2 regions of the Leisingera sp. XS_AS12 genome follow, and region 2 is predicted to be linked to the other one. Evidence: riboswitches for the same ligand, from Rfam matches in the RefSeq annotation. Region 2 holds a riboswitch; the other holds the start of a gene.

Region 1 (15,406 bases), on a different contig from region 2:
ATGGTGGCCTGGTCTCCGGTACGGATGGCGATGACCGTATCATCGGCGGCATCGGGCATGACGCGGCCATGGGCGGCGCAGGGAATGACCAGATCGATACCGGTGACGGTTATGACCTGGTGCGCGGCGGGGACGGAGATGACTCCATTGCCGGCGGCCATGGCTTTGACCATCTGTTCGGCGATAAGGGCGCAGACTTGCTCCTGGGTGGTGCGGGGATCGACCGGCTGTCCGGCGGAACCGGCCATGACACCCTGCACGGCGGCGGCGGCCACGACTGGCTGGCTGGAGGGTCCGGGAATGACAGCATGTCCGGCGGCGCTGGCTGGGATCAGCTCTTCGGCGGATCCGGGGACGACATCCTGGACGGCGGGGCCTACAACGATTTCCTTGTGGGCGGTACCGGCAATGACCACCTCCTAGGAGGCGCGGGCCGGGATATGCTGCAAGGCAGCGATGGCGACGACACCCTCAATGGAGGCGCAGGCGATGACAGAATGTTCGGCGGCGCCGGGGCGGATACCTTCATGTTCCAGGAAGGCTCCGGCACGGATACGGTTCACGACTTCGATATCCGGGAAGACCTGCTGCAGTTCTCCGGCAGCCCGGATGGCTATGAAGGTCTCCGGGTTTCCAGTGGCACCGACGGGATTACGATTTCCGGGTTCGACGATGCAGGCAGCGAGATCTTCTTGTCCGGTGTCCACCTGATCGATGAGGACCGGTTTATCTTCAGCTAACCACGACGGGGTGGCCCAAAAAGCTGCCCCGGCGCCCGCTTTCTGAAATATTCCGGGAGATCTGATCCAAATGGATCATGATTTCGCAACCTTCCCAGGTTAACCTGAAGGCGCATATTGTTTTAGTGCGGTGGTGAAGAGTGGGTGCCGCCAGGCTTGTTCCAGCCTGGCGGCCTTCTTCATTTTGGCACCCCAAGCGACCGCTTACGTTATTTTAACGTTAACCCCTGCAACCTGTTTACAGTCGTTTTCGAGTTCCTACAGGTTTGCCCCATGACATACGATGAGAAAGACGTGACCGAGCTGGTAGGTCTTACCTATCAAGCAGCATTAAGCGGCACGACCGGTTGGCGGGAATTCCTATCGAAATTTGGGAAGCTGGGAGACGGGTGTAAGACCTTTTTCCTAATCCAAGACAGCGCTAGAAACGCCGCAAATGGCATCCTCTACGATGGCTTCGACCCGGAATGGATTGAGGCCTTTGAGGCGTATTACGCGTCGACCAACCCTACGCCTGTTAACACTCTTGGTATCGGCGACATCAAGACATCATCTATGATGATTGAACGCTCCGAGATGGAGGCATCCGAATTCTATAACGACTGGCTAAAACCCCAAGGTGATCTAATCGGCTGCGCCGCATTGACGGTCAATCGATCGGCCGAGCAGGTCTTCGTCATAGGTAGCAGCATCCGACGGCGCGATGTTGACGTCAAGGAACCAGAGACTGCGAAACTCTTGGGGCTCATCAAACCTCACGTGCTCAGAGTGCTGGAAATTCAAAAAACGATCTGCGATCAGCGTCTCCTGCTCACTACTGAAACCAATCGACCGGCCGAGAATGTCGGAATCTTCGTGACACAGGGTCATCATCGCCTCATCTATTCCAACGATGTCGGCGCAAACCTTTTGCGCGAGGGGCGCGTCGTGCAACTCGATGAGCTTGGCCGCTTCCGTTTTTCGAACCCGGAGGATGAACATGCGCACCAAACGGCCATCCCCGCCGTGGTGAGCAATCTGATAGGGGATGTGAAACGCTTTGCCGCCTCCGCAAGTAAAGATGATGAATTTGCCTACCGCTGCAAACTCACCCCCCTGCAAGCTTGCGATACCTTGCCCGGAGCACTTGCGGCCATCCGGAACGGCGGAGCGGGTTTCAACGTATTGACGATTGAGCAGATTAGAAAATCCGAAGACCCCATCCAGTCACTTGCATCGCGCTTCGGCCTGACCCGCTCGGAGGCGCGCGCCGCCATAGGGATCGCGAAAGGCACATCTGCAAGAGAAATTGCAGAGGCACACTCAGTCAGCCTGGTGACCGTGCGCAACCAGATCAAAGCCGCAATGAGCAAAGTCGGCGTTCATCGCCAGGTCGAACTAGCGCTGACGGTTTTCAAAACCATCAATCTCTAGCCAAAACGAAAGCCCCCGGCCATTGAAGGGCTCCCTGAGCGCATCGTTTTACTTTGCGCCGCGGCGCCCTAGTCGTGGCTGGGAGAAATCCCATAGGGCGTCCTCAGCATCCTGAACGACCGTATTTGGAATGTCGTCGGCCGGGGCCTGCAGCTCAACGCGCAGCACATGGTCCTCCGGCAAGCACCAGCGGCGCAGGTGCAGCGCATAGGTCGCGTTACTGGCCCGCTGCAGGTGCTCCCTGAGCCGGTCCGCGATCTTCATCGAGCTTCCGACGTAGATCGTGCGCCCTTGATGCTCTGGAATCAGTCGCGGCAGGCTGTAGCTCGCATTTGGTTGCACCCGCCCGAATTCGGCTAGCAAGGCATCCGCCCCGGCCTGGGTGGCCGCCGAGATCCTGTAGATGGCGCGCCCGTAGACCTCGACATGTTCCGAACTTCGAAGCCACTTTTGGATCGCCCCTCTGCCAAGCCCGGCCTCCAATTCCCGCATCGTAAAGTCCCGGGACACTATGGGCCCGAACCGGGCCTGTGGCAGAGCTTCTGCGCGCGCCCGAAGAGCATCCCCTCCCTGGCGCAAAATATCTCGATTTATCATATGGAAAACTCCGGTCTTGGCGAGCCAGGACCCTATAGGTCGTGCTATGAAACCGGAAGAGGTATTCCAAAGTATTCCTGAAAGGAGTACGGTACTCCTCATAAGAGTACCAAGGAGCACTCATGGCTGAAACACTGTTCGTTCCCCGCCCTGCGGTAGCGGAGGGCATCGCGGCGCTCCTCAACCCGGACCCCCTCTTCGGTGAGATTTCCGGGGTATTTCTGGCCGCGCCGCGGCGAACCGGGAAAAGCACCTTCCTGCGCCGGGATCTGCTGCCGCTCCTTGAAGACCGGGGCATGCTGCCGCTTTATGTCGACCTTTGGGCGGACAAGGGCACCGACCCCGGAAAGCTGATTACCGCCAGGATCGCCCGCGCGCTGGAGGAGCACGACGGTCTGATCGCCAAAATCCGGCGCAAGACTCCTTTCAGCGCCATCGGCGCTCTGGGCTTCCGGGTTGATCTGAAATCCTCCGGGACATGGGAGGGCACAATCCCGGATGCACTCTCCCTTCTGGTGGAAGCGACCGGCCAGGATGTCGCGGTGATTATCGACGAAGCTCAGCACAGCCTGGTTTCAGACGAGGGGCGCAATGCGATGTATGCGCTGAAAGCGGCTCGCGATGCGATCAACCAATCCCGGATGCCTGGCCACCTCTACCTGATCATGACCGGCTCTCACCGGGACAAGCTCTCCGCCCTGGTCCATGATCACCAGGCGCCCTTCTTCGGCGCCTCAATCCGGGATTTCCCGCCCCTGGGTCCGGAATACACCCAAGCCATTACCGATCATCTGAACAGCCGGCTCTCCGAGACTGCCAGGCTGGATGCATCAGTAATCGAAGCTGCCTTTGACAAGCTTGGGCGGCGGCCGGAGCGTCTGAATGCCTGCCTGCGCGACCTGTTCCTCGACGTTGATTTCGGGGAGGCGGCGCTGGAGCGGCTGGTCGACGCCCGGATTGCCGCGGCCAAGGCGCAGCTCCTCTCCGAGATCGCATCCCTGTCCCCGCTTCAGCAGGGCATCCTGAAGCTGATGGCAGAGCAAGGGATCGACTTCGCCCCATTTTCCGAACCCTCGCGCGAACGTCTGGGAACACCCGAAAATCCCGCAAGCAAGGGCGGCATCCAGAAAGCCCTGGAAGCGCTGCGCGACAAGGGTCTGATCTGGCGTCCCGGAATCGGCCAATATGTCCTGGAAAGTGCCGAGCTGGCGCTCGCCCTGCAGGGCAGCTGAAGGGCCCATCTGCCCTGCAGCTGCCGGACAGGGGCTATTCAGGCGGGAGCGAGATCGCTGCTGACTTCTAGCTCCTTGATCCCGCGGCTGATCCGGAAGGCCGAAATAAGCTCGCGGGCCATATCCCGCACTTCGATCGCCGAGATCCCGGAAAGCTCCGGCCTGCCGAGGTCGATCACTGGGATGCCCGTTGAGTTGGCGAGCCGGATGGCCTGACCGGTGCCGCCGCCCGCTTTCCCGCCTGGCGTCCAGCAGATCACCACGTTCGTCGGTATCTGGAAATCCTTGCCGAAGATCTGGTTGCCGTTCCGGGACATGAGCTTCAACGTGTAGTGCCGCTTGTCATTGGGGTTGTTGGGATCCGGGGTCAATGCTTCCGGGAAGGCGTGGAAGTTCCGGGCCAGACGCTCGAAGACCGGGCTGCTCTTCACAATGCCATCCGGGATATGCGCCTTCACTTTGGGCAGGAAGATCTCCATTCCGCCGGCGTCGACTTCCCGGGCCCCATTCCAGAAGGCGCTGTCCGCACCCACCGCCCCGCCGGACCGAAGGCGTGCGCCATCCTCGGTCATGAGGGCGCCAATCTCGCTCATCAGCTTCTGAACCCCCGCGGGAGTCTTTCGGGAGCCGACCCCGGCAAAGAAGACCGGATCGTGAAAGCCATCCATCTGCTCATGCGACACCTCGATCTCCACACCCGCCTCAATGGCGCGGTGCAGGTAGATGCGCATCATCTGCTGAACACGCCGCGCGTCCAGACCGCCATTCCCGCAGCCAGGCATCGACATGGCCACGGACCGGTACCCGCGATCGCTGTCGGCCAGCAGACGGTTCATGTAGACGAGCCCGGAGCCGATCCAGTCATAGCGTGAGGCCGCGCGCCAGTGCTGCTTTGTGGCGAGGTTCAGCACCGTCTGCCTGTCGTTCACCTTGATCAGCTGGAAGGTTCCCGGCTGCAAACGGGTGTCCGAGCAGGCCTGCTTGTAGGGGGCCATTATTTTCGGGAAAGCCTTCTTCATGTCGAGCGCAAGCCCCTTCCCCATCACCCCGACTGTGTTCACCGTGTTGACCAGGACGTCTCTTTGCGAATTTTGGATTTTCAGGTTTGGTGTGCAGATGAGCATGAAGTGTTCCTTTCAGGCCCCATTCTCCGTTTTTCGCATGAAAACCGCCACATCTCCCGGGATCAGACGTGCGGGCACACAAGCTGCAGAGGTTTGGTTCCAAACAATTTTAACTAAATTTCGAGGGTTGCTGAAATGTTACGCCTAAAATGCAATTTAACTCGCGCTCCTTGATCCTCCGGTTGAATGGTTGTCTGAAGCGCTCGCCGATATGGCATGATCGAAACCGCGGGAGCTTCATATGTCGCCGAGCCGAAAGGATGATACGCTCGCCCCCCTTCTCGAGGGGGTCGCCCGCGGGAACCGCAAGGATTTCCGGGAGCTTTATGATCGGACCCGGCGGTTCGTGTTCTCCCGAATTCTGAGGCTGATCGGCGATCAATCTGAAGCGGAAGAGCTCCTCCAGGAGACCTACGTCCGCATTTGGAAGAATGCATCCAACTTCGACCGCTCGCGCGGCCGTGCAATTACCTGGATTTCCGCCCTGGCCCGCAAGCTCACGATCAACCGGATCCGGTCGGCGGCATTCCGTGCGTCTACCCTGCAACAACCCATTGAATTTGAGAAAGACATCATCGACCAGGGTACCGACGTTGAGTTATCGATGATCAACGTCCAGCGCGATGCTGAAATTTCCAAACATGTGCAGTCGCTGCGCCCCCAGTATAGGCAAGTCCTGGAGATGAGCTATGTCCAGGGGCTCACCTATCCGGAAATATCCGAGACGCTAGGTATTCCGGTCAATACCTTGAAGACTTGGATCAGGCGCGCGATCATTGAAGTGCGTAACGGTATTGAGGGTGACCAGGAATGATCTCTGATATCAAGATCATCGAGAGCCTGCTCGGACTGGACAATCCGGACGAGCGGGCGCAGCTCCTCAATGACATCGTCAAGGAGCCGAAGTACCGCGACTTCTATTTGAGATGCGCGGAGATCCTGGATGCGGCTTTCCCAATCGAGCCCACACACTTGGAAGATGTTCCTGATCCTGAAGATGTGCTCAGAAGAATAGAAGAACGAATAGATGCCGGGGATTTCAAAGAGCCCCCAATTGATACAGAACAGAAATCTTGAAGACCGCATATCTCTACGCCAGGCGCACTCTCTTCTTGCGTTCCCGTAGAGAAAACACGGGATGCTTTATGCTACCGGCGGCTGCATGCCTATCCCAATGAAGAGCACCGGCGCCCCTTCGCTGACAACCGGGGCTCGCGTCTTGACAGTCGGCTGACACGTCCAAGTCCACGCGAACGTAGCGAAATCATTACGTTTCTGTAGAGATGCCACCAGCGCTCCCCCCTCTATTCCCGCTTCACCAGCGGAGAATGACGAATCCCTCTCGGCTGAATCCGGCGCGGGCAGGCCTTTTAGGCTTGCAACATCAATTCTATGTGATTTTCTTGATCACCCTAATCCCCCCAAATATAGGGGGGAAACAACGAGATGAGGGTTTATGAGGGCCAACATTTTGATTGGAGCAAACCATGAGCCAGCCGGCAGAGCCATCGATCAGTAAGCTACTTGCCGAAACCGGCCAGGGTTCGCGAAGCGCCTTGCGCGAACTCTACAGGCTGACCAGCCCGGAGCTCTACGGCCGGATCCTGACCATTCTCCGCGACCCTCAAGCAAGCAGGGATGTACTCGAGGATACCTACTTGCGCGTTTGGCAGGCTGCACACCTCTTCGATCCTGAAGAGCATGATGCGCGCACAATGCTCAATACCATGGCCCGGACGCGCGCCGTGAATCGCCTGCGCGAGGACAAGAGCCTCCGCACAGTTGCGCGGGGAGCGCAACATCGCGCATTGGCGGAAACTCTCCGAAACGAAGAAGGTGCGGAGCGAAAACCCGCTGAGCGTGAATTCGTCAAGGAGGTCTCGTCTTGCATCGACGCAATGGGGCAGGAATATCGTGAAATTATGTGCTTGGCGTACACGCGTGCGCTGGAGTATGCGGAGATTTCAAGTGTGACCGGGTTCACAGAAGCCCAGGTTAAATCGAAGATCCGTGAAGCGCTTGAAGTGCTTCGCGATACCCTCCGCAGGTGAGGGTCAAGACGTGAGGTGAACTTGTGGACATCGAGACCGACATTCAAATTGCAGAGTGTGTGCTCGGTGTAAGTGAAGACCTGGACAGAAAAAGGGTCTACGATGAAATCAAAAGCTGCCCAGAGAAGTCAAAACGCTACAGCAAATGGGTTGAGGCTATCGACGCGCTGATCGAACATGGGTCTGGTGAAGAAGGTCCGGAGCCGCCCGACGTTTTCTCCAAAATCGAGGCCCGGATAGATGGCTGCGATGACGAGCTCCCCTGGGCAATATCTGCATAGCTGCGATCACCTGACATCTCTTCACGAACAGGCAGAAATGGCTACGTTTCTGTGCAAATGGGTTCGAAACAGCAAGACACTGCAGATGCCCGAAGTGCATTCCCCCCAACTTTGCAGATGGAGGGCCTGCTAGACACAGGAGGATCTCTTGCGCGGCATTCGCCCCTGCCTATGCCGAACCCGGCGAAAGGGAAATCTCAGTGGGCTCCAGGGCAGCGCTCAGTGCCTCGTAGAGTCGGCCAGACATGCCGTCGTGCAAACGAGTGAAATGGTTATCGAAAGCGAGATACATGGCGGCCACTTCCTTGGTGTCCTGCATCCGCCCGACCAAAATATCACCCTCATTGGCCAAATGGAGGATGTCTCGAGTGCTTTCCACCGGTCCGTGGCGGAACAATCCTTCTGAAATCTCGCTGGCCGGGCCGAGCACCCACATCATTGGACCTTTACCCATGCGGTCCCAATTCGGTTTTTCGGTCTTCATCTTTCTCTCCATGAACTAAAATAGGCCGAGCAGCCCGGCTCGGGTATTTCATAGTTTGTTTTTTCGCAAAACGGTCTGAAAACACCTAGAAAATTCGGAGATGTCCTAGGACCCTCCCAACCTTGCCACCCGGACGAAGGCCGAATAGGAAATCTTCAGGGTAGCTCCTGCCGGAGGGTTGTGATGCGGGATGATGAAGGCTTCCTGAGCCTCTTGGAATACGAGGACCGTGGTCCAGCCTACGGGCAGGTAACAAGCCCTTTCGGCGAGCGCATTCTCGCCCTTGGGGCCGATCGGTTTGGCCGCGAATACGGGCAAGTCGTCGAGGGGCTGGCGCGCGCGGTAAGCGAAATGATTGCCATGATAGTACCTGAGAGCCTGGTCAAAGACTGGATTTCGGGTGCGGCACGCCCCTCCACTGATGAGGCGGACCTGATCTGCCGGGCACTGCATTGCGATCGGGATGATCTCCCCTTTTCTGGCTATGTGATCTACGGAAAGCCAAAGCGCGGTCGAGATGCCGGCGGCAGGGTTCGAAGAGCTCTCGAGGCGGCCCGCGCCATGCGGGACATGTCCGGTTGCGGCTGCGATCCGGAGCTGCTGGCGGCGGATCGATTTGCGGAACGGCTCAAGATGGCCTTGGTCCACCGCGGGCGCCTTCAGAAAGAGGACCCGGCGGACTGGGACACAATCTTCCCGCATATCAAGTACCTCATCGGCCCCTGCGCGGAAGGAATCCGCAGAGAGCTCATCGACGGGATAATCCCGGAGGAACCGGTTCTCGAGGAGATTGCCAAAAGGAGCGGAGTGGAAGCTTGCTTCCTGGCCGGGCGCGCCTGGTCGGAGCATTCCTTCGTTCTTATGAAGATTTCCTGAGGCCTCTCATTCGTGGTCTATACGCCCTTGGATATGCTGGATTGCAATGGACGGCCGATCGCAGGCTGCCCGATCTCGGCCAGCGGCCGAATAGGCGCACCCTTCAGCCGGTCTCATGCCGACTGAAGGGAAAAGACGCTCGGCAGCACGACCTCACGCGGCCTCTGCATTCCGCCGCGCCGCAGCCTGCCCCGCGGACCAGACCTTTCCAGCGCGCCTGATCTCGATGAGCATCGTAATCGTCCGTTTGTAGGTGTCGCGCCGCACCTGCGCGAACTCGTTCCCGCCCGGCATCCGCATGGCCTTCGCCAACTCGCGCTGCTCTGCCGCAAAGAAACGGATGTGCTCTTTCAGCAGCGCGCGGAAAGCCAGGTACGCCTCCTTGCTACTCAGGGAAAGCGTCTCCCCGAAGAAGACCTCCGGCGCCTCGTTCAGATGCCCCCACGCCAGAAGCAGGCCGCGGCCGTCATTCATGCTGGCGCAAAGGCGGCGGGCAACATCAGCACAGGTCGCATCGTCTGCGATCGGCTGGATCATCAGGGTTTTCTTTTCAGTGGTCATGGGTCTCATCCTCTGAGATTGGGTTATCTGTACATGTTTCTGATTTTCGCTAACCGGAGAGCCCGGTTAACGCAGGGCGCTATCAGGGGTCGCGCCTTCAGGTTTTGCAGACCGGGCAGTCAGCAAACTCGCCCGTCTCACACCTCAGCCCGGACAATGGCGGCATCAACGAGCTGATCGAGACGCGCCTCAGCCGCTTCCAGCTGAAGCTTGGACGCTGGCAGGCGGCCGTCTTTCATGTCGCGCACATCCCGAACCGCTCTGGCCAGCTGCTGCAGAAGGGCCTCGGCCTGGCTGCCGGCCGGGCGCGCATCTGCCGCCCACGCTCGCGCATAGGCGAGCACACCAAGCAGAGCATTGAACCGCAAACGGTGGTGGTCGATCAGCCTCGCAGTTGCCGGGTCGCCGCAGCCGCCATTGACCTTCTGCCCCTGGCGGAAGGCGAGCTTCAGATGATGAAGCAGGCGTCCGGTTTCCCGCAGCATCACGCGCAGCTCGCGGCGCAGCCCCCGGTATCCGCCCCACCCGGTGACACCAAGCGAAGCCATGAAGTTGCTCGCCTCCCGGCGCGGGATCTCATCAGCGCAAGCGTGCGCCATGCCGGCGAGCTGCCCGACCGAGATGCAACCAGCATGATTCAACAGCTTCTGAAGTTCGTACTTGCTGTTGGCTTTCGTTTTGACATCACTGTTCATCAAATTTCTCCTTGGTTTTCCGATGGTCAAAGGATTGCGCAGCCCCACGGGCCCCGCCCGTCCACATCGGCAGACGGCGAAGGCACTTGGGCGTATCTCTGCGGGTAAAGGGTCCGGCGCCGATCGCGGTCAGGACCGGGCTGCCATCAAAATGCGGCGGCTCGATGTGATCTTGATCGATGATACGGACATAGGGGATGCCAGCCGCGTCAAGCTTGCTGGCGAGCAGCTCGAGACGGTCCTCAGAGCCGCCATCGAGACAGACTTTCGTGCCCGGCCGCAGGCTGGCATAGCCCTCGGCGTTTGCACGCAGTTCGGTATTGCCGTGAGACAAGGAAGAGAGAAGCGTATCGACATAGGCATGACCCGCTTGAGCGTTGGACTTGCCTTCCGACATGATCAGGTCGCCGCGCAGGACCGCATAGAGACGCAGTGTCTCGTCCGGGGCAACTTTCTCAGCAGGGATCTACTGGATGCGCTTCATCGTCTTTCCTCTCACATGCCCCCTCAGGGGCGAATTGGTAGACTAACGGGAGTCGAACCCGCCTGGCGTGGACGTTAGGGCGCCCTGCTGTTCCCGCGACTTAGTCCAAAGTGCCGAGGCTTGCGCCCAAGCAAGAATTCCGGTGCGAGGCTGATGCCTCTCAATGTGACCCTTGGATTGGCGGCCGTAGGGGGCTGCGGCCATCTTGCCCGCATCGTCTCTTTCGAGGAACCACCTTACCGGGCCTGGCAGGTTGGCGGGGAGCGTGCCCCCTCGTGATGCAGGATCAGATTATGCAAACGGCCGCAGCGCGTCAATCCTTCTATCGCACTTTTTTCGCACTTTTTGCCGCGACCTCAGTCGTCGCGTTTGCGGGCGATCAAATCGGCAAGATCCGACAGCTCGATGAAGTTGTCCGCCTGGCGGCGCAGATCATCAGATACCATCGGCGGCTCGGATCTTGTGGTCGACACAACGGTTACGCGGCAGCCCTGCGCCTGCAGGGCGCTGACCAAGGCGCGGAAATCGCCGTCGCCGGAGAACAGCACGACATGATCCACATGCGGTGCGACCATCATCGCATCAGTGGCGATCTCGACCGCGATGGAGCCCTTTTTCTTCTTGCGGCCAAGGGGATCGGTGTATTCCCGGAACGTCTTCGTCACCACGTTGAAGCCATTATACTGCAGCCAGTCGGTCAGGGGCTTCAGGGGCAGGAAGTCGTCCTGCTCGCTCACACAGGTGTAGTAGCTCGCCCGCAGCATCTTGCCGCGGCGCATGAACTCCTCCCGCAGCAGCTTGTAATTGATCTCGAAGCCGAGCGCCTTCGCGGCGCCGTGCAGGTTCACACCGTCAATCAGCAAAGCAATGCGATCATCTTTGTAAAACATCCTGGGGACCTTTTTCATTTTTTGGTTCGTCTTTTTGGGGATCAGCCCCTCCAGGAAATCTATGTGGAAAACCGTTGATGGTGAATGCCTTAATTCTGTTTTTCGCACATACGGGCGCCTATCATGTGGACAACAGCACAAGCGGCCGGAGATCCGATGCTTACCTTTGAAACCATAGGCCCCTGCACGCTTTACCTCGGCGATGCGCGGGAAGTTCTCCGGAACTTGCCGGAAAAGGCGGATCTCGTTGTGACCGACCCGCCCTACAAGCTGACAAGGGGCGGCAAGAACGCGCAAGTCATGTCTGGCATCTTTGCGTCCGACCAATACGACAATTCCGGCACGCTCATGGAAGTCGTGCCCTGGGAAGAGATGGCGGCGCCGATCTTCGCAGCCTGCCGTGATCACTGCGACGCGTACATCATGGCCAATGACAAGAACGTCTTCGATGCCCATGCCGCCTTCATTAGCGCGGGCTGGAAGCTGCACAACCTTCTGACCTGGAACAAAGGCGCCCCAACCAGAAACAGGTGGTACATGAAGAACCTAGAGTTCACCCTGTACCTCTGGAAGGGGCGTGCGGCGACGATCAACATGCCGGGATCGACACAGGACTTCGCCTGCCCGCGGCCCAAGAACCGGTTTCACAGGACCCAGAAACCGTTACGCCTGTTGGACCACTATATTCGAAACTCCTCAAACCAGGGCGAACTTGTGCTCGACCCATTTGCAGGCTCCGCATCTACCCTGGTTGCCGCAATGCGCGCCGAGCGGCGGGCGGTGGGGATCGAGCTCAATCCTGTCTGGTTCGAGAAATCCTGCGAGCGGCTGCACGCGGAGTGGGCCGCAATCTGCCAGGGCCTGGAAGTGCCGGCCGAGTGATCTCTTCCTGGACGATATTTGTGAAAAGCAACCCCTCATGACTGAAAGAAGCCCGCAACCAGGCCCGTTCGGCTCCTATTGGGTCGATGGCATTCTGGACCACCCCAGCGGCGATCCGAAGATGGACGCCCTGCAGCAGGATGCGGCCTACCGCGCCGAGCGGTCGATGGCCGATATTGAGAACCGGCTGCGCAAAGCCTCCAGCGGGGGCTTTGCGCCATCCGATCTGCGCGGCCTGGCCGCCAGCCTCCTCGCGATCGCCTCCCTAAAGCTGCACCGCGAATTTAATCCCGTGGCACATGAATGCTTGATGAGCCACTGTGTGGGGGCTCATCCGGATCTCGAAAAGGTACGGGAGGGGCTGCGGCAGAGAGAAGAGCGGATCCTGCAGGAGAGCATCGCGAAGGATGAGGAAATCCGACGGCTCCAAAGCCGCGTCACGTTCCTTGCTCGCGGCATTCTTCTACTCTGCGTCGTGCTGGCGATCATCCTGATCTGACTGCCAGCCAGGGCTCAGGGCTTGCCCGGACCGGCTGATGCCGCCCCCTGCCCTGCGCTGCTGTTTCTTGCCAGCAGCCCAACGACAAGCAGGACCCCGGTCGCGGCAGCGGGGTACCACATATTTGAGAACCAGGGTGAATAGTTCAGAAAAGCAAAGCCCCGCGCCTGGTCAATCAGGTGGAACAGGGGATTCCATTTGAAATAGACCAGCACATGCGCTGGCAGCATGTTGGCAACGAACATCTGGCCGGATCCGATCATGTTGAACCGGCTGTATGCCTGGGCCGCCAGGGCGGACAGCCGTGGGAAGACACCCTTTGCGGACAGGAATATGAGCCCGGCGCCGACGCCTGACAGCCAGCAGAGGATGAAGGCGATTGCCAGACCTGCCGCATCATCGATGCTGAAGCTTTTGATGAACACGTGATACGCCCCTGCCACGATGGCGATCGAATACGCCTGGACATAGAGGCAAGCCAATGCGGATGCCGCGAGCCCCGGGTGAGCCGCATCATTCTGCGCTCCTATCCGCCCGCCAGACAAGACAGCCCCCATGGCACGGATGTGCAGATTGAACATGCAGACGCCCGTGATGAGGTAGATCAACAGATCACCCCGGACCATCGCGGTGCCAAACCCGGTGAGGATCGAGAAGAGGTAGAAGACCCCGACCAGGATGAGGGTCTGGGCAACGTTTGCAGCGATGCTCAGCAGTAGGTGATCATGCCCACGCGCAACTTCTGCCGCGGTGGCATTGTGGAGACGGCCAGCTGCGCTGACCGCCCCCAGACAAACTCCGGACAGGCTCATCTATCCTCAGCCGAGATTCGCTTATTTTTCGCATAACCGTAGCGCGCCACAGGAAGGGTCGGCAGGGCGGGCTCAACCGGCAATCCATCGAGGGTGCGACCGGTTTCCGCTTCGTAGTTTTTCTGCATCGTGTTGTTGTAGATCGCGCCGCAAATGACGCCCAAAACCAAGGCCGGAGGGGCAGCGGCACCCGAAACAGTCGCGATATTGGCGCAAGCAGCCAGAGTGCCGAGCGCCTCAACAGTCACGTTGGCGCGGGCTGGAGTTGTACCGCCAGACACGATCAGCTTCTTAATGCCATACTTCGCCGGGAGGGCAAGGAGCGGGACCGCATCGCCGAAGGGGGCGAAAATCGGGTTCGCCTCTTCTGCCACGTTGGTCCACAAGCCATAGGCGGTGGTTGCCGAGTCCGCATAGTCGCCAAATCCCAGGCGCACCCTGTCGAGCCGGTGCTCAACCCTGGCACCCTCTACAGGTTTCGCCGATGCCGACTGGCGCACTTCCGGCGCCTCAGGCTGGACATCCGCATGGTAGGTTCCGGACGGCATGGAGCTGGCTGACGCTTTCGCCTGTTCATTTTTCGCACATGCGGAGAGCGCAAGAGCCGCAACGCAGCTCAGCGTGACAATATAGTTTTTCATTTTCGCAATCTCTTCTTGGAGGTACTCCCCAAACGGTATTGCGAAAAATCTAAGCCAGCAACGCGCCGCGGCCCGCGCCCGCATCAAGGATGTGGACAACGGGCCCGTCAGGTCCACAAAAAGGGCCGATCCATGCAAGCCCCCATGGATCCGTTGGGCGCATCAATGCCCGTTTTGCCCTCCTCGTCGATCGGCTTAGCTCATCAGCTCCGAGTTTTCCGGATTTTACATCTCCTTCAGCTGGTCCCAGCGACCAATAGCTGCTTCAGACGCCGATCGGCCTCGAATTGCCCTGCAAGAATTCCGATGAGATACCGCTACCCGGGTTGTATCTCCCTGAGTGCTCACCATAGGGTCGAACAAAATTAGATTTGTGCCATTGGTAGAAGAATTTTGGAGGGCAAAGAAATGGGGAAGTTGATGACATGTCTGAGCGGGCTCACTTTGGCATTTGCCATTGGCTCGCACGTGACGGCAGATCCTTTTGGTATAGACCTTCAAGCTGACACCCCACAGTCGCTGGGGTGCAAGCATGTCGAGGGGCTCAATCACTATTGCGCCACGCTCCCGCACAGCCACCCGGACATGACGGGCTACATACTGCGATATCATGATGAATTGGGTTATTGCAGCATCATGGCTAGCGGCAAAGAAATTTCCACGAATAGGTTTGGAGCGTCACTACGTGCGCAGTTCGAAGCCATCAAAGAGCAACTTTCCCTGAAATATGGTGAGCCCGGAGTATCGGATGACCTCATGAAAGGCTCGGTCTGGACGGCCCCAGAAGACTGGATGATCGGCCTGATGAAGAAAGAGCGCTACTTGAATGCGCTTTTCCTGCCAGGCGAAGAAAGCCCCTTTGAAGCAATCCGCCTACAAACATCAGCGACCGGCTTGGAAAAGGGGCGGGTCAGTGTGCTCTACATCGGACGCTCTCTTGAGAAATGCATAGAACTCGAGAAGCAAGATCGCTCGAACTCCTTTTGAGCCCAGATCTCAAAAGATGACCAACTCGCTGAAGATGGCGGGTCGCAGCGGCTCCTCCCTGACCGGGAACGCCCGTGGTGCCCGCTCCCACAGGAGCTCGGAGTTTTTGCCGTCGGCATGAGGTTCCGCTGCTGGCGCCATAAGGCGGCCCCGCCCC
Region 2 (15,406 bases):
ATTATCTGGAGCCGGACCTGATGGACCAGTTCCGTCGCCGCTTCCTGATGATGAGTGAACTGAACCTGTTCTGATCCGGCCGGGCAGGATGCCGATCAACGGCACCACCCATGGAAACCAAAGTGACCGGGGCGCGCCCGCGCTTGACGGGCGGCACGGCCAGGCCCTTGGCCTGACCGGTTCCCGGTCGCCATGACGGGGATGTGCCGTGGTTTGCGTGCCTCCCGCGCCTGTGTCTGTGGCCCCGTGCCGAGGCAGCTACAGGGGAGCGGGAGGGCGCGTTGTGCGCGCGGTTACAGGGCGCGCCAGCCGATGTCGCGACGGTGGAACCCCTGCGGCCAGTCGATTTCGTCGATCATGGCATAGGCGCGGTCGCGGGCCTCTTGCAGGGTGTCACCGCGGGCGGTGACGTTCAGAACGCGGCCGCCGACGGCCAGGATCTTGCCGTCCTCGGATTTGGTGCCCGCGTGGAACACCATGTTGCTGCTGTCCTCGGGCAGGGCGTCCAGCCCCTTGATCTCGGTGCCTTTCTCGTAACCGCCCGGATAGCCCTGGGCGGCCAGAACCACGGTGATCGCGTGATCGTCGGCCCAGTTCACCTGCGCGTCCCCCAGGCGGCCTTCGGCGGCGGCGTGCATCAGGTCCAGCGCCTGCGCGCCCAGCCGCATCATCAGCACCTGGCATTCCGGGTCGCCAAAGCGGACGTTGTATTCCACCAGCCGCGGCTGGCCGTCCTTGATCATCAGACCGGCATAGAGCACACCCTGATAAGGCATGCCGCGCTCGGCCATCACCCGCATGGTCGGCTTCACGATCTCTTCCATCGCTTTCGCCTCGATCTCGGCGCTCAGCACCGGCGCGGGGGAATAGGCGCCCATGCCGCCGGTGTTGGGGCCGGTGTCGCCTTCGCCGACGCGTTTGTGGTCCTGGGCCGAGCCGATGGCCAGCACGTCCTCCCCGTCGACCAGCACGAACAGGGACGCTTCCTCGCCTTCCATGAATTCCTCGATCACCACCTCGGCACCGGCGCCGCCAAAGGCACCGCCGAACATGTCGTCGATGGCGGCGATGGCTTCCTCTTCGGTCATCGCGATGATCACGCCCTTGCCGGCTGCCAGACCGTCGGCCTTGACCACGGTGGGCGCGCCATGCTGGCGCACATGCGCCTTGGCGGCTTCGGCGTCGGTGAAATGGCCATAGGCGGCGGTGGGGGCACCGGCCGCATCGCAGACTTCCTTGGTGAAGCTTTTGGAGGCTTCCAGCCTTGCTGCGGCCTCGGACGGGCCGAACACCAGAAGGCCCGCGGCGCGCAGCCGGTCAGCCACACCTGCAGCCAGCGGCGCCTCGGGGCCGATGATGACGAAATCGATGGCGTTTTCCTCGGCAAAGCTTACCACCGCGGTGCCGTTCTCGATGTCCAGCGCGGCGCAGTGGGCGATCTGCGCGATGCCTGCGTTGCCCGGGGCCACGATCAGCTTGTCGCATTTGGGGTTCTGCATCACCGCCCAGGCCAGTGCATGTTCACGCCCGCCGCTGCCGAGGATAAGGATGTTCATTGGCGCATTCTCCGATCTGCCTGAGCCCTGTGCCCCGCGGTGCCACCCGGGGCTTGCCTTGCTTGCCGCGCGTTCTATGCTGCGCGCGACTTCAAAACAAGACCGGCCAAAGGCCGCAGGAGAGCAGCCCCCCGATGTCCGACCTGTTTGACGACCCGATCCCAGGCCAGAACGCCCCGGAGTTCACCGTTTCCGAGATCTCGGGCGAGGTGAAGCGCACGCTGGAAGGCACCTTCGGCCGCATTCGCGTGCGCGGCGAGGTGGGCCGCGTGTTCAAGGCGCGCTCGGGGCATCTTTACTACGACATCAAGGACGACCGCTCGGTGCTGGCCTGCACCACCTGGAAGGGGCAGATCAGCGGCCTCTCGGTGGTGCCCGAAGAAGGGCTGGAGGTGGTTGTCACCGGTCGGCTGACGGCCTTTGGCGCACAGTCGAAATACAACATGAACGTCGATGAGGTCGCGGTTGCGGGCCAGGGCGCGCTGATGGCGCTGCTGGAGAAGCGCAAGAAGCAGCTGGAGGCCGAGGGGCTGTTTGCGCCGGAGCGCAAGAAACCGCTGCCTTACCTGCCGCATATCATCGGCGTGGTGACCTCGCCCTCGGGCGCGGTGATCCGCGATATTCTGCACCGCCTGCGCGATCGTTTTCCGCGCAAGGTGCTGGTCTGGCCGGTGGCGGTGCAGGGGAAGACCTGCGCACCAGAAGTGGCCCGCGCCATCGAGGGCTTCAACCGGTTGACGCCGGGCGGCGCGCTGCCGCGGCCCGATCTGATCATCGTCGCCCGCGGCGGCGGCTCGATCGAGGATCTGTGGGGCTTCAACGAGGAGATCGTCGCCCGCGCCGCGGCTGCCAGCCAGATCCCGCTGATCTCGGCGGTGGGGCATGAGACGGACACGACGCTGATCGACTTTGTCTCGGACCGACGGGCGCCGACGCCGACGGCGGCGGCCGAGCTGGCGGTGCCGGTGCGGCTGGAGCTGATGGCCTGGGCGGAAAACCAGGGCGCGCGGCTGACGCGGGCAGCGGGGCAGGCGGTGCAGCTGCGCCGCCAGCGGCTGAACGATCTGGCGCGTGCACTGCCCAAGCCCGACACCTTGCTGGAAACCCCGCGTCAGCGGTTGGACCGGATTTCCGACCGGCTGCCCGGCGCGCTGATCTCCGGCGTGCAGCGCCGCCGGGTGCATCTGAGCGAAACCGCCGCCAGCTTGCGTCCTGCCACCCTGCGCCAGCTGGTCGAGGGGCGGCGCAACCGGCTGCAGAACCTGTCTTCGCGTCTCAGCCTGCGCCCGATCCAGCGCGAGATGGCGGCGCAGAAGGACGCGCTGGCGCGGCTGGCGCAGCGGCTGGATGCGGCGCAGGCCGCGCGCATCGACCGTCAGCGCCAGAGCCTTGCGGCCAGTGGGCGGCAGCTTGAGATCCTCAGCTACAAGGCAACGCTTGGGCGCGGCTATGCGGTGGTGCGCGCAGGGGGCGACGTGGTGACGACCCGGGCGGCGGCGGCCGCTGCGGCAGGCCCGCTGCAGGTCGAGTTTGCCGATGGCACGCTGGACGTGACCAGGGACGCGGCGCAAACGGGCGGGGCCTCCGCGTCGGACAAACCGTCGGGTGGCGACCGCGGCGATCAGGGCTCGCTGTTCTGACACGGCCCCGGGCCGACTTCTTTCTGTTCAAAATCGCTCACGGCGCAGGGGTCTGCCTCAGACGCCAACGTCGGGGCCTAGGCACAGCATGTCCTCGCCGATGTCCTCGGCCTCGTACAGCTCGGTCGCGGCAGGGTCGTTTTCAAACTGCGCGGTCAGCCCGCGCGGGCCCAGCTCAAACCGCCAGCATTGCGGGTCGGGGCGGTTTTCATAGATGAAACAGATCTGGCCTGCCTCCTCGTACCAGCGGCCTTCCTGGCAGCGGCCGTCGAGGAAGGACCAGATCACCCGCCGCCCCGGCAGGTAGCGTTCGACCCCGTAGAGATCGCCGCCAAAGCCGTAATAGAGCGTGCGCCCCTGGGTGTAGCGATCAAAAGCCTCGGCGCCCAGTGGTTCGGCCGCGGGGGCAGGGGGCGCGGGCAGCGCCAGCGCGGCAAGCAGGGGAATCAGCGAAGGAAAACGCATGGCCCCACTGTGCCAGAGGGCAGGGCGCGGGACCAAGGGCAATGTCGCCAAAGCCGCGCGCGGCGGCCGTGTCGGCGGCATTTTCGCGGTCCCGGCCCGCCTTGCGCTTTGCACTCGGTGGAAATCCGCATTAGGTGGATGTCAGACCCCGTAGCAATCCCGGAGCGCAGACACCGATGGCGTTTTTCTCAAAGCTGAAAGACCGGCTGTTCAAATCCTCGTCCAAGCTGGAGCAGGGGCTGGACGCCATCGTCGAGGAAGGCGCGGACAGCGCCGCGGATCAAGTGGCCGAAACGCTGGCGCAATCGCCTGCGGTCAGCCCGGAACAACCCGCCCCGGCACCGGTGCCGGATCTCGCGCCCGAACCGCAGCCCGAGCCGGAGACGAAACCTGCGCCTGCCCCGGCACCGGCGCCTGCTGCAAAACCCGCGCCTGCTCCGGAGCCGGAGAAGAAGTCGCCGGGCCTGCTGGGCCGCCTGATGGGGCGCGGCACGGCGGATGAGCCGCGCCGGGCGCTGGATGACGACATGCTGGAGCAGCTGGAGGAGCTGCTGATCGCCGCCGACATGGGGGTGGACACGGCGCTGCGCGTCACCGCCAACCTGGCAGAGGGGCGCATGGGCAAACGGGTGTCCAGCCGCGAGATCAAGGAACTGCTGGCGCAGGAAGTCGCCCGCATCATGGAACCCGTCGCCAAACCGCTGCCGATCTACGCCAAGCGCCCGCAGGTGGTGCTGGTGGTCGGCGTCAACGGCTCGGGCAAGACCACGACCATCGGCAAGCTGGCCAGCCAGTTCAAGGGCGCGGGCAAGAAGGTGGTGATCGCCGCGGGCGACACCTTCCGCGCCGCAGCGGTGGAACAATTGCAGGTCTGGGGCGAGCGCGCCGGTGTGCCGGTGCTGACCGCGCCGGAAGGGTCCGACCCAGCGAGCCTTGCATTCGATGCCATGACCAAGGCGCAGGAAGAGGGCGCTGACCTTCTGATGATCGACACCGCAGGCCGTCTGCAGAACCGTGCCGATCTGATGGAGGAGCTGGCCAAGATCGTCCGGGTGATCCGCAAGAAGGACGAGACCGCGCCGCACAACACCCTCTTGGTGCTGGACGCCACCACCGGCCAGAACGCGCTGAGCCAGGTTGGCACCTTCCGCCAGCTGGCAGATGTCTCGGGGCTGGTAATGACCAAGCTGGACGGCACCGCCAAGGGCGGCGTGCTGGTGGCGCTGGCGGATAAATTCGGCCTGCCGATCCACGCCATCGGTGTGGGCGAGCAGATCGACGATCTGGCACCCTTCGACCCCGAGGAATTTGCCGCCGCACTGACCGGGTTGGAGAAATCCTGACCCGGCTCACTTCTTGCCGGACAATTCCTCCGGGCAACCGGTAAGGAAAACACCCGGCTGATGCGGCGTGAACAAAGGTATTTGATTTGAGCGATTGGCTGATTTCCCTTGAGGGCACCGAGGCCGGGCATCAGATGGCCCTAATCCTGGCGCTGTCGGCGGCCTTCCTGCATGCGGTCTTCGGCGCGCTGCAGAAGGGGCGGCACGATCCCTGGCTGTCGCGCGGGGCGATCGATTTCTTCTATTGCCTGATGGCCGCGCCTTTTGCGTTGTTCGTGGTGCCCTGGCCGGAACCGCATATGTGGGTGATCTTCCTCGGCGCCTTTGTGATCCATCTGCTGTACAAGCTGTTCCAGGCGCTGGCCTATACCAAGGGCGCCTACACGGTGGTGTACCCCGTAGTGCGCGGCACCGGGCCGCTGTTCACGGTGATCGGTGCCTACTGGCTGTTCGGCGAGACCTTCACCGGTACCCAGTGGCTGGGTGTCGGCGTGCTTCTGGCGGGGATCTTCGGGCTGGCGGTCTACAACTTCATCTTCCTGACCGCGGCGCGCGACACGTTGGGGATTGCGCTGGTGCTGGCGGTGATCACCGGCCTGTTCGTGGCGCTTTACACCACCTATGACGCCTATGGCATCCGCGCCACGGCGGATCCTTTCACCTTCCTTGCCTGGTTCTTCATGATCGACGGGCTGGTGTTTCCCGTCATCGCGCTGGTCCGCTGGCGGGGCATGGCTGCGCCGCCGGTGCCGGGGCCGCTTCTGGTCAAGGGTTTCTTCGGCGGGCTGGTGGCCTTTGCCTCCTTTGGCTCGGTGATGCTGGCGACGCGGCTGGACAAGGTGGGCGAGGCGGCCGTGCTGCGCGAGACCTCCACCGTGTTTGCCGCCCTGATCGGCTGGCTGGTGCTGAAGGAGACCGTCGGGCCGCGCCGGATTGCGCTGATGGCTTTGATCGCGCTGGGCGCCGTGATAGTGGAAATGGGCGGCTGAGCGCCGCCGCCGCAACAGACACAGGACAGGACGCCAGATGGCTGAAAAGAAGATCAACCCGACGCTGAAGATGATACTGGAATTCGGTCCGGTTGTGCTGTTCTTCGTTGGCTATCTGAAGCTCAAGGACGAGATCTTTTTGATCGGCGGCGAGGAGTACAATGGCTTCATCGTCATCACCGCCGCTTTCATCCCGCTGATGGTGGCCTCAACGCTGGCGCTGTGGAAGCTGACCGGGCATCTGTCGCGGATGCAGTTTGCGACGCTGGTGCTGGTGGTCCTGTTCGGCGGCATGTCGGTTTGGTTCAACGACGACCGTTTCATCAAGATGAAGCCGACGATGCTGTATCTGTTGTTCGGCGGCCTTCTGGGCATCGGGCTGTTGCGCGGCCAAAGCTGGCTGAAGGTGGTGATGGAAGAGGTGATGCCGCTGGAGCAGGAAGGCTGGATGATCCTGACCCGCCGCCTCTGCGCCTTCTTCTTTGCGCTGGCGGTGGCGAATGAGCTGATCTGGCGCTTCCAGAGCGAAGAGGCCTGGGTCTATTTCAAGACCTTCGGTCTGCCGATTGCGATGTTCGGCTTCTTCATGTTCCAGGGGCCGCTGTTTCAGAAATACGGGCCGGACGAGGACGAGGAAAACACCGGTCCGGCGGAGTAACCCGCAACAGGGGAGCGCTCCCGCGCCCTGGCCTCATCGGGGATGAGGCCACAGGCCTTGGGCGTGGCAGCCCGCCTGCGGCGGGCTGCGCCAGCGCGTGCCGCAGGCGGGGGGCGATGACCCTAATCGGTCACTTGCCGAACAGCACCTGCTGCGCCCTGGTGTCGGAGCGGTCGCCGCGCAGATCGGCATGCAGCGCCCGCCCGGCGATGACACCGGGGCGGGACCACATCTGCTCCAGCCAGCGGGCCATGTTCGGCTTGTCGTCGAGGGTCTGCTGCTGGCCTTCCCACAAAGAGGCCCAGGGCCAGATTGCCATGTCGGCAATGGTGATGTCCGGCCCGACGACATATTCGTTGTCCGCCAATTGCCGGTCCAGCACGCCGTACAGCCGCGCCACCTCGTCCCGGTAGCGGTCCTGGGCATAGGGCAGCGGCTCGGGCGCGTATTTCAGGAAATGATGCGCCTGGCCCGCCATCGGCCCGAGCCCGCCCATCTGCCACATCAGCCATTGCTCCACCGCCAGCCGCGTGCGGTCGTCGCTGCCGTAGAAACGCCCGGTCTTGCGGGCGAGATACATCAGGATCGCGCCGCTTTCGAACAGTGACACCGGGCGGCCGCCGGGGCCGTCCGGGTCGGTGATCGCGGGCATCTTGTTGTTGGGCGACAGCGCCAGGAACGCGGGGGCGAACTGGTCGCCCTTGGCGATATCGATCAGCGTGGTGTCATAGGGCAGGCCCATTTCCTCCAGCGCGATGGAGATCTTCCAGCCGTTGGGGGTGGGCCAGTAGTAGAGTTGAATGGCTGACTGCATCTGGGCGCTCCTGCTCGTTGCCGTGCGCCTAGAGGATCACAGCTGGTGCCAGGCGGGCAAGGGGGCGGCGAAGGGGCGCAGCGCAAACAGCCGTGACCAGCGGCGTGCCGAGCGCGGCGGGCAGGCCGGGCGCAGGCGTTGCAGGGGCGTCTCCTGTGGTTGGCGCAGCAGGTGGCGGTAAACCGCAGCGTGCCGGGGCGCGTGAAGGACGACCAGTGGCAGATCCGATGTTGTGGCTGGGCGATGGCATAGCCCAGCGTGCGCAGATGGCTCAGCGTGTCCGCGTCGTCCAGCGGCAGCGTGACGGCATTGGCCGCATTGAGACCATGGCCGATGGCGTGGTCGCCACGCGTCGGCAGCCGGGTCAGCCGTTCGAACAGAAAATCGAACGGGTCGTTCTCGCGGCTGGTGATGTTGATGAACTCGGCCGAGCGCCCGGCGGGCGTGTCTAGGGCGGTTGCGGTGCGGCTTTGAAAGCTGGCCCCGAACAGCGAGATGATGCGGCCGATGGCGCCCTGCGGCAGATGGTGCAGCATTTCCAGGGCGACCTCGATCCCCAGCGAATGCCCGATCACATGCACCGGCCGCCGCGGATCCTGCCGGTGCAGCAGGGCGCAGACCTGTGCCAGGGCCTGCCCGGCGCGGGCCGCGCTGGCCTGGGCCTGTCGCAGGGTACCGCAGGCGTTCCAGCCAAAGGCAATGCCAAGGCCTTCGTCGGCATGGCCGAGCCCGAAGCCCAGCTGGCGCGGCCAGGAGGGTGCGCGCCAAGGCAGATGCGCAGGCTCGAGCGAGAGCAGGTGGCGGTGGGGGCAGTTGCTGCGGCCGCCGGGGCGATAGTTGTAGCCGTGAATCATCACGATCACCGGCCCGTCACCCGCTGTGGCGCGCTGCAGCAGGCTCTCGAGCGGTGCGGGAGAGCCGTGCAGCTCGGCTGTCTGCCCGCGGGCATTTATGCGGATCAAGGCCATCTTCGGCTCCCGGCTCCTGAATTTTGCCGAACCCTAACCCCGGGGCGTGACCGGCAGGTGACGATCCGGTAACGGTCGTATGACGCACGGCGCAGCTGCTACAGCTTGACTGGTTGCGCCTGCGCGCGTACATGCGGGCCATCTATCGTGGCGATTTGTTACCGGATTGCGGGCCACGTAAAACATACCCGCTAAAGAGGTCAGGACGTGAAGGACCCCCTTTCGCTTGGCCGAACGGGGGTTTTTTATGCGCCGCGGGCGCGAGGAGACAGAAGATGAGCGACAACTGGAACACCCGCACCAAGCTGGTCCATGGCGGTAGTCGCCGCAGCCAGTACAACGAGGTGAGCGAGGCGATCTTCCTGACGCAGGGCTTTGTCTACGACAACGCCGAACAGGCCGAGGCGCGGTTTGTCGAAACCGGCCCGGACGAGTTCATCTATGCCCGCTACGGCAACCCGACCGTCGACATGTTCGAAAAGCGCATCGCGGCGCTTGAGGGGGCGGAGGACGCCTTTGCCACGGCCTCGGGCATGGCGGCGGTCAATGGCGCGCTGACCTCGGTACTGAAGGCGGGGGATCACGTGGTCTCGGCCCGGGCGCTGTTCGGGTCCTGCCTGTATATCCTGGAAAATATCCTGGCGCGGTATGGTGTCGAGGTGACCTTCGTCGATGGCACCGATCTGGAGCAGTGGCGTGCGGCGGTGCGGCCCGACACCAAGGCGGTGTTCTTTGAATCGATGTCGAACCCGACGCTGGAAGTGATCGACATCGCCGCGGTGGCCGAGATCGCCCATGCCGTGGGCGCACTGGTGATCGTCGACAACGTGTTCTCGACCCCGGTGTTCTCGCGCGCGATCGAACAGGGCGCCGATGTGGTGGTCTATTCCGCGACCAAGCATATCGACGGCCAGGGCCGGGTGCTGGGCGGCGTGGTGCTGGGCACCAAGGACTTCATCCGCGGCACGCTGGAACCCTACATGAAGCACACCGGCGGCTCGCTGAGCCCGTTCAACGCCTGGGTGCTGCTGAAGGGGCTGGAGACGATCTCCCTGCGGGTGAACGCCCAGGCCGACAGCGCGCTGAAGATTGCCGAGGCGTTGGAGGGGCATCCGGCCCTGGCGCGCACGATCTATCCGGGGCTGCCGGGCCATGCGCAAAACGCGCTGGTGCAGACCCAGCTGGGCGGCAAGGGCGGCACAGTGCTGTCGCTGGATCTGAAGGGCGGCAAGGAGGCGGCCTTCCGCTTTCTGAACGCGATGACGATCCCGGTGATCTCCAACAACCTTGGCGATGCGAAATCCATCGCCACCCATCCCGCGACCACCACCCACCAGCGGCTCAGCGATGAGCTGAAGGCCGAACTGGGGATCACGCCGGGGCTGGTGCGCCTGTCGGTCGGGCTGGAGGATGCAGCCGACCTGATTGCCGACCTCACGCAGGCGCTTGAGGCGGCGCAGGGGTGAGCCGAACGTCCGTTCAGGCGCAGGTTTTGCCGCATTTGACTGATCCGTTTTGAGTTTTGCGGCGTAAAGGTATAATTGCATTGTCTGCAGGCGCCGCCGGGCGCCTGCCAGAGTAGGGAAACGCGCCGATGAACATTCACACCCGCGACAACGCACAAACCCCGGATCGTGAGGCCGCCGCCGCCGCGCTGGACGTGCTGCGCGCCTGGGCCGGGACCGCGACCGAAACCGAGATCGCCCAGCTGGATCCGGCGGTGGCCCGGCTGCTGCCCGAGCGCGCGACGGCCAACTACCCGGATCTGTCGCGGCACTATCCTGAGGATTTCAACGCGGACGACATCTATCGCGCGTCCTTGCCGGATCTGCAGAACGGGCCAACCAGCCTGATCCGTGGCGCGCAGGAGCAGATCCAGCACGTTGGCATTTCCAACTTTCGCCTGCCGATCCGGTTCCACACCCGCGACAATGGCGATCTGATGCTCGAAACCAGCGTGACCGGCACAGTGTCTCTGGACGCCAGCAAGAAGGGCATCAACATGTCCCGGATCATGCGCAGTTTTTACAAGCACGCCGAGCGCACCTTCAGCTTCGAGGTGATGGCAGCGGCGTTGGACGACTACCTGAGCGATCTCGACAGCCCGGATGCGCGGTTGCAGATGCGGTTTTCCTTCCCGGTCAAGGTGCAGAGCCTGCGGTCGGGGCTCAGCGGGTATCAGTATTACGATTTCGCGCTGGAGCTGGTGGACCATGACGGCGTGCGCGAAAAGATCATTCACCTCGACTACGTCTATTCCTCGACGTGCCCCTGTTCGCTGGAACTGTCTGAGCATGCCCGACAGGCCCGCGGGCAGCTGGCAACGCCGCATTCTCAGCGCTCTGTTGCGCGGATCTCGGTGCAGGTCGAGCCGGACGCGGGCTGCCTGTGGTTCGAGGATCTCATCGAGCTGTGCCGCCAGGCGGTGCCCACCGAGACGCAGGTGATGGTCAAGCGCGAGGACGAGCAGGCCTTTGCAGAGTTGAACGCCGCCAACCCGATCTTTGTCGAGGATGCCGCGCGGCTGTTCTGCGAGGCCCTGCAGGGCGATGCGCGGATCGGCGATTTCCGGGTCATTGCCAGCCACCAGGAAAGCTTGCACAGCCATGACGCCGTCAGCGTCCTGACGCAGGGCGCACTGTTCAAGGCAACCAGCATGGACCCGCGGTTGTTTGCCAGCCTGATCCACAAGGGCTGACCGTCGGCGGTCGGCCCTTGCGGTGATTATCAGGGCGTAGGCAGGACACTGCCACGTCCAATGCTGCGCTGCCGCATTTTTTATGCTGCCGTGCAGAATATCATGTTAGCCTTGTGAGCGAATCCCCTGAAACGACCTTTGGGGGAGGGCGCCTGTGCGCCCAGCCGGGCTGGTGGACCGGATGCCTGAGGGGCCGGTTCTTCAGCTGACGCCGCAAGCGAGGAGTATCAGATGACAGGTTTTCACCAGATGGCCGGGATGGCGATGCGAGCGCATGAATGGGCCGGTACCGCGGCGGGTTTCCAGTTGAAACTGTGGCGGCAGGCCACGGAACTGGCGGTACAGGCACCGTTTCATCAGCTGCGCGTGGCGCAGAGCCTGATGGCGGCGCAGCAGCGGTTGCTGCAAGGTGGCCCGGCTGCCGCGCCGCAAGAGGAGACGACGGCCCCGACGCCGACCGAGGCTGGCCGCGCCGCCGAGACCAGCGTGGAGCCGTCGGACCGGCCGAAGGCCGAGACAGCCAAGGCCGCTGAAGTAAAGCGCGCGCCCCGCAAAACTGCGTCCTCCAAAACTGCGACCAATAAAACCGCAACCACCAAAACCGCGACCGGCACGTCCGCGACCAGCGAGTCCACCACGGCAAAGCCCGCTCGGCGCAAGGCACCCGCTCGCCCGACCAGCAGCAAACCCGCCACCGCCGCCGCGGAACAGGCGCCTGCGGTCACACCCAAAGACGCGGCAAAACCCGCGGCGTCGACGCCGCCGTCTGGCAAGTCAGAGCCAGCAGCCAAGGCACCGGTGACGACCCCGCGCGCATCGGCGACGACGTCCGAGGCGAAGGCTACGGGACCGGCAACCTTTCCGCCCTCGCGTCGCACGGGTGGCCACAGCGAAGGTGGCGAGTCGGCGACCGCTGCGAAGCGTCCGCGCCAACCGGCCAAGCCGCCGCAAATGCCGCAGAGCACGGGCCGCGCCACACGATCCGGCGAGTCTGACGACAAGGGGGGCAGCGGCAAATAACGCCGCAGTCTTGACACTTAGCGCGTGGGAGGCCAACGCTTCGCCGCATGTTGGATTTCCGCCCGGTCGGGTATGTCATTGGCCTGTTGGTCGTAATTTTGGGAGCCATGATGCTGTTCCCGCTGCTGGTCGATCTGATGGACGGCCGCGGGGAATGGCATGTGTTCCTGGAGAGCGCCATCTTCACCATCCTGGTGGGGGGGCTGCTGTCGCTGAGCTGCGCCAATGGCGTGCGCGAGGGACTGAGCATCCGCCAGACCTTCTTGTTGACCACGACGGTCTGGGTGGCGCTGCCCTTGTTCGGGGCGATCCCGCTGATGCTGGGCGCGACCGATCTGCGGTTCGTTGACGCCTTCTTCGAGGCGATGTCGGGGCTGACCACCACCGGATCCACGGTGATCTCCGGGCTTGATGGGCTGCCGCGCGGCCTGCTGCTGTGGCGGGGCATCCTGCAATGGCTGGGCGGTATCGGCATCATCGTCGTGGCGATGGTCTTCCTGCCCGAGCTGCGGGTCGGCGGCATGCAGATTTTCCGCTCCGAAGCCTTTGACACGATGGGGAAGATCCTGCCGCGTGCGCAGGCGATCGCCAAGCAGATCTCGCTGATCTACGTGTCGCTGACGATGGCCTGCGTGCTGGTTTACATGGTGCTGGGGATGAGCGCCTTCGACGCGCTGGTGCATGCGCTGACCACGATGTCGACGGGCGGGTTTTCGAATTACGATGCCTCCTTCGGCACGTTTTCGGGCCCGGCGGAATATGCGGCCTCCTTTTTCATGATCGCGGCGGCGCTGCCCTTTGTGCGCTATGTGCAGCTGATCAACGGCCATGGGCAGCCGCTGTTGCGCGACAGCCAGATCCGCGTGTTCATGGCAACCATCGCGATCCTGGTGGTGGTGACCACCGGCGTGCTGCTCACCGTGTTTCCGCACCATCCGGAACAGGCGTTCCGCGAGGCGCTGTTCAACATTACCTCGATCATCTCGGGGACGGGATATGCCAGCGTGGACTACATGCAGTGGGGCAATTTCCTGATCATGGTGTTCTTCTTCATCGGGCTGATCGGTGGCTGCGCGGGCTCGACCGCCTGTTCGGTGAAGATCTTCCGCTACCAGCTGCTGTTTGCCTCGATCCGGGCGCAGATCCAGCGCATCCGCTCGCCGCATGGGGTGTTCCCGACCCGGTATGACGGGCGGGTGGTGGACGCCGAGGTGCTGAGTTCGGTGATCTCGTTTTTCATGTTCTTCGTCGTCACGGTAGGGCTGGTCGCCTGGGGGCTGGCGCTGACGGGGCTGGATTTCGTGACCTCCGTATCCGGCGCGGCGACGGCCGTGGCCAATATCGGACCGGGCCTCGGTGACACCATCGGGCCTGCCGGAAATTTCTCGACCCTGAACGATCCGGCCAAGTGGCTCCTGATCGCGGCGATGCTGATCGGGCGGCTGGAGCTGATGGCGGTCTACGCGATGCTGACGGTGCGCTTCTGGCGCAGCTGATTTGCGGAAATTGCGCAAGGCTGCCGTTGTGGCGGTTTGCCGCGGTGCAAAACGCGCTGTTGCGCGCAGCTTCCTTGCCCTCGGGGGCTGCCCGCTCTTGCCCTTGGGCGGGGGGTCGCATATGAGGCTCGGGATCGAAACCCGCAAGCGCAGGGAGACCCGTTCCGCATGCCCGTACTTGTGATGAAATTCGGCGGCACATCCGTCGCCAACCTGGACCGAATTCGACGTGCCGCCAAACGCGTCGGCGTCGAGGTGGCCAAGGGCTATGACGTGATCGTCATCGTCTCTGCCATGTCCGGCAAGACCAACGAGCTGGTGGGCTGGGTCGACGAGACCTCGCCGCTGTATGACGCCCGCGAATATGACGCCGTGGTGTCCTCGGGCGAGAATGTCACCGCCGGCCTGATGGCGCTGACGCTGCAGGAGATGGATATCCCGGCGCGCAGCTGGCAGGGCTGGCAGGTGCCGCTCAAGACCAACTCCGCCCACAGCCAGGCCCGGATCGAGGAGATCCCGCCGGAGAACATCAACGCCAAGTTTGCCGAGGGCATGAAGGTGGCGGTGGTTGCGGGCTTTCAGGGCATCAGCCCCGAAGGGCGCATCACCACCTTGGGGCGCGGCGGTTCCGACACCACGGCCGTGGCGTTCGCGGCGGCTTTTGACGCGGAGCGCTGTGACATCTACACCGATGTGGACGGGGTCTACACCACCGACCCGCGGATTTGCGACAAGGCGCGCAAGCTGGACAAGATCGCCTTTGAAGAGATGCTGGAGCTGGCCTCGCTGGGGGCCAAGGTGCTGCAAACCCGCTCGGTTGAACTGGCAATGCGCTACAAGGTGAAATTGCGCGTGCTGTCGAGCTTTGAGGAACAGTCCGACGAGGCCGGAACCCTGGTCTGCGACGAGGAGGAAATCATGGAATCCAATGTTGTGGCCGGTGTGGCCTATTCCCGTGACGAAGCCAAGCTGACCGTGCAGTCGGTGGCGGACCGTCCCGGCATCGCGGCAACCATCTTCACCACGCTGTCCGACGCGGGTGTGAACGTTGACATGATCGTGCAGGACATCTCCGAAGAGGGCCGCACCGACATGACCTTCTCCTGCCCCACCGACCAGGTGGCGCGCGCTGAGCAAGCGCTGCTGGCGATCAAGGAAAAGGGCGAGCTGAACTATGCCGAGCTGCTGGCCGACAAGGATGTCGCCAAGGTGTCGGTGGTGGGCATCGGCATGCGCTCGCAATCCGGTGTCGCGGCCAAGATGTTCAAGGTGCTGTCGGACGAAGGCATCAACATCAAGGTCATCACCACCTCCGAGATCAAGATTTCGGTGCTGATCGACCGCAAGTACATGGAGCTGGCCGTCCAGGCGCTGCATGATGCGTTCGAGCTGGACAAGGCTGCCTAAGTTTCGGCACGCAAACGATTTTTCGTACAAAGCAAAGGCGTCCTGGGGGCGCCTTTGCCGTTTCAAGGGGCGCTTGCCCTGCCGCGTGCCCATTTTTCCGGCGGACCGTGATGTTAGCGGGCAAAGGGATAAAAACGCTTGGACTTTTCCCGTCAGGGTGGGAGAAGAGGGGGGAGGAGAGTGCGCTGGCGCACGTCTTTGGGCTGCGTGGCTGTAAACCTGTCCGCTCCTGAGGAGGTGATGATGCGCCGACGCGCAGGGATTATGCCCGGGAAAAGGGTGGGCCCGAGAAAGGGTGAGAATGGCTGATACGATGGAATCCGAAAGCCGGAAACTTCTGGTGCGTCTGCGT

What was found. A riboswitch is a leader RNA that binds a small molecule or an ion and turns the genes downstream of it on or off. The one in region 2 is predicted to bind S-adenosylmethionine.
Region 1: linked by a shared signal. The riboswitch ahead of AB9K35_RS16695 (peptidyl-tRNA hydrolase) and the one ahead of metZ (O-succinylhomoserine sulfhydrylase) in region 2 are both predicted to bind S-adenosylmethionine.

What each region holds. Positions count from the first base shown of each region.
Region 1 is NZ_JBGFGM010000111.1:41,635-57,040, forward strand. It holds gene AB9K35_RS16630 (calcium-binding protein) at 1-740, shown strand, start outside; gene AB9K35_RS16635 (helix-turn-helix transcriptional regulator) at 1,014-2,153, shown strand; gene AB9K35_RS16640 (hypothetical protein) at 2,202-2,645, opposite strand; gene AB9K35_RS16645 (hypothetical protein) at 2,873-3,982, shown strand; gene AB9K35_RS16650 (macro domain-containing protein) at 4,021-5,106, opposite strand; gene AB9K35_RS16655 (RNA polymerase sigma factor) at 5,348-5,920, shown strand; gene AB9K35_RS16660 (hypothetical protein) at 5,917-6,183, shown strand; gene AB9K35_RS16665 (RNA polymerase sigma factor) at 6,594-7,157, shown strand; gene AB9K35_RS16670 (hypothetical protein) at 7,181-7,438, shown strand; gene AB9K35_RS16675 (hypothetical protein) at 7,608-7,922, opposite strand; gene AB9K35_RS16680 (hypothetical protein) at 8,106-8,798, shown strand; gene AB9K35_RS16685 (hypothetical protein) at 8,952-9,359, opposite strand; gene AB9K35_RS16690 (hypothetical protein) at 9,497-10,054, opposite strand; gene AB9K35_RS16695 (peptidyl-tRNA hydrolase) at 10,044-10,520, opposite strand; SAM-I-IV-variant riboswitch at 10,702-10,825, opposite strand; gene AB9K35_RS16700 (NYN domain-containing protein) at 10,895-11,428, opposite strand; gene AB9K35_RS16705 (site-specific DNA-methyltransferase) at 11,585-12,310, shown strand; gene AB9K35_RS16710 (hypothetical protein) at 12,348-12,809, shown strand; gene AB9K35_RS16715 (ABC transporter permease) at 12,824-13,621, opposite strand; gene AB9K35_RS16720 (hypothetical protein) at 13,618-14,262, opposite strand; gene AB9K35_RS16725 (hypothetical protein) at 14,671-15,249, shown strand.
Region 2 is NZ_JBGFGM010000107.1:158,628-174,033, reverse strand. It holds gene AB9K35_RS14860 (DUF1217 domain-containing protein) at 1-74, shown strand, start outside; gene purD (phosphoribosylamine--glycine ligase) at 294-1,556, opposite strand; gene xseA (exodeoxyribonuclease VII large subunit) at 1,691-3,196, shown strand; gene AB9K35_RS14845 (hypothetical protein) at 3,254-3,661, opposite strand; gene ftsY (signal recognition particle-docking protein FtsY) at 3,838-5,004, shown strand; gene AB9K35_RS14835 (EamA family transporter) at 5,091-5,993, shown strand; gene AB9K35_RS14830 (inner membrane-spanning protein YciB) at 6,031-6,651, shown strand; gene AB9K35_RS14825 (glutathione S-transferase N-terminal domain-containing protein) at 6,782-7,465, opposite strand; gene AB9K35_RS14820 (DUF726 domain-containing protein) at 7,366-8,433, opposite strand; SAM riboswitch at 8,571-8,649, shown strand; gene metZ (O-succinylhomoserine sulfhydrylase) at 8,709-9,899, shown strand; gene folE2 (GTP cyclohydrolase FolE2) at 10,028-11,131, shown strand; gene AB9K35_RS14805 (hypothetical protein) at 11,363-12,151, shown strand; gene AB9K35_RS14800 (TrkH family potassium uptake protein) at 12,199-13,647, shown strand; gene AB9K35_RS14795 (aspartate kinase) at 13,816-15,054, shown strand; gene ptsP (phosphoenolpyruvate--protein phosphotransferase) at 15,356-15,406, shown strand, end outside.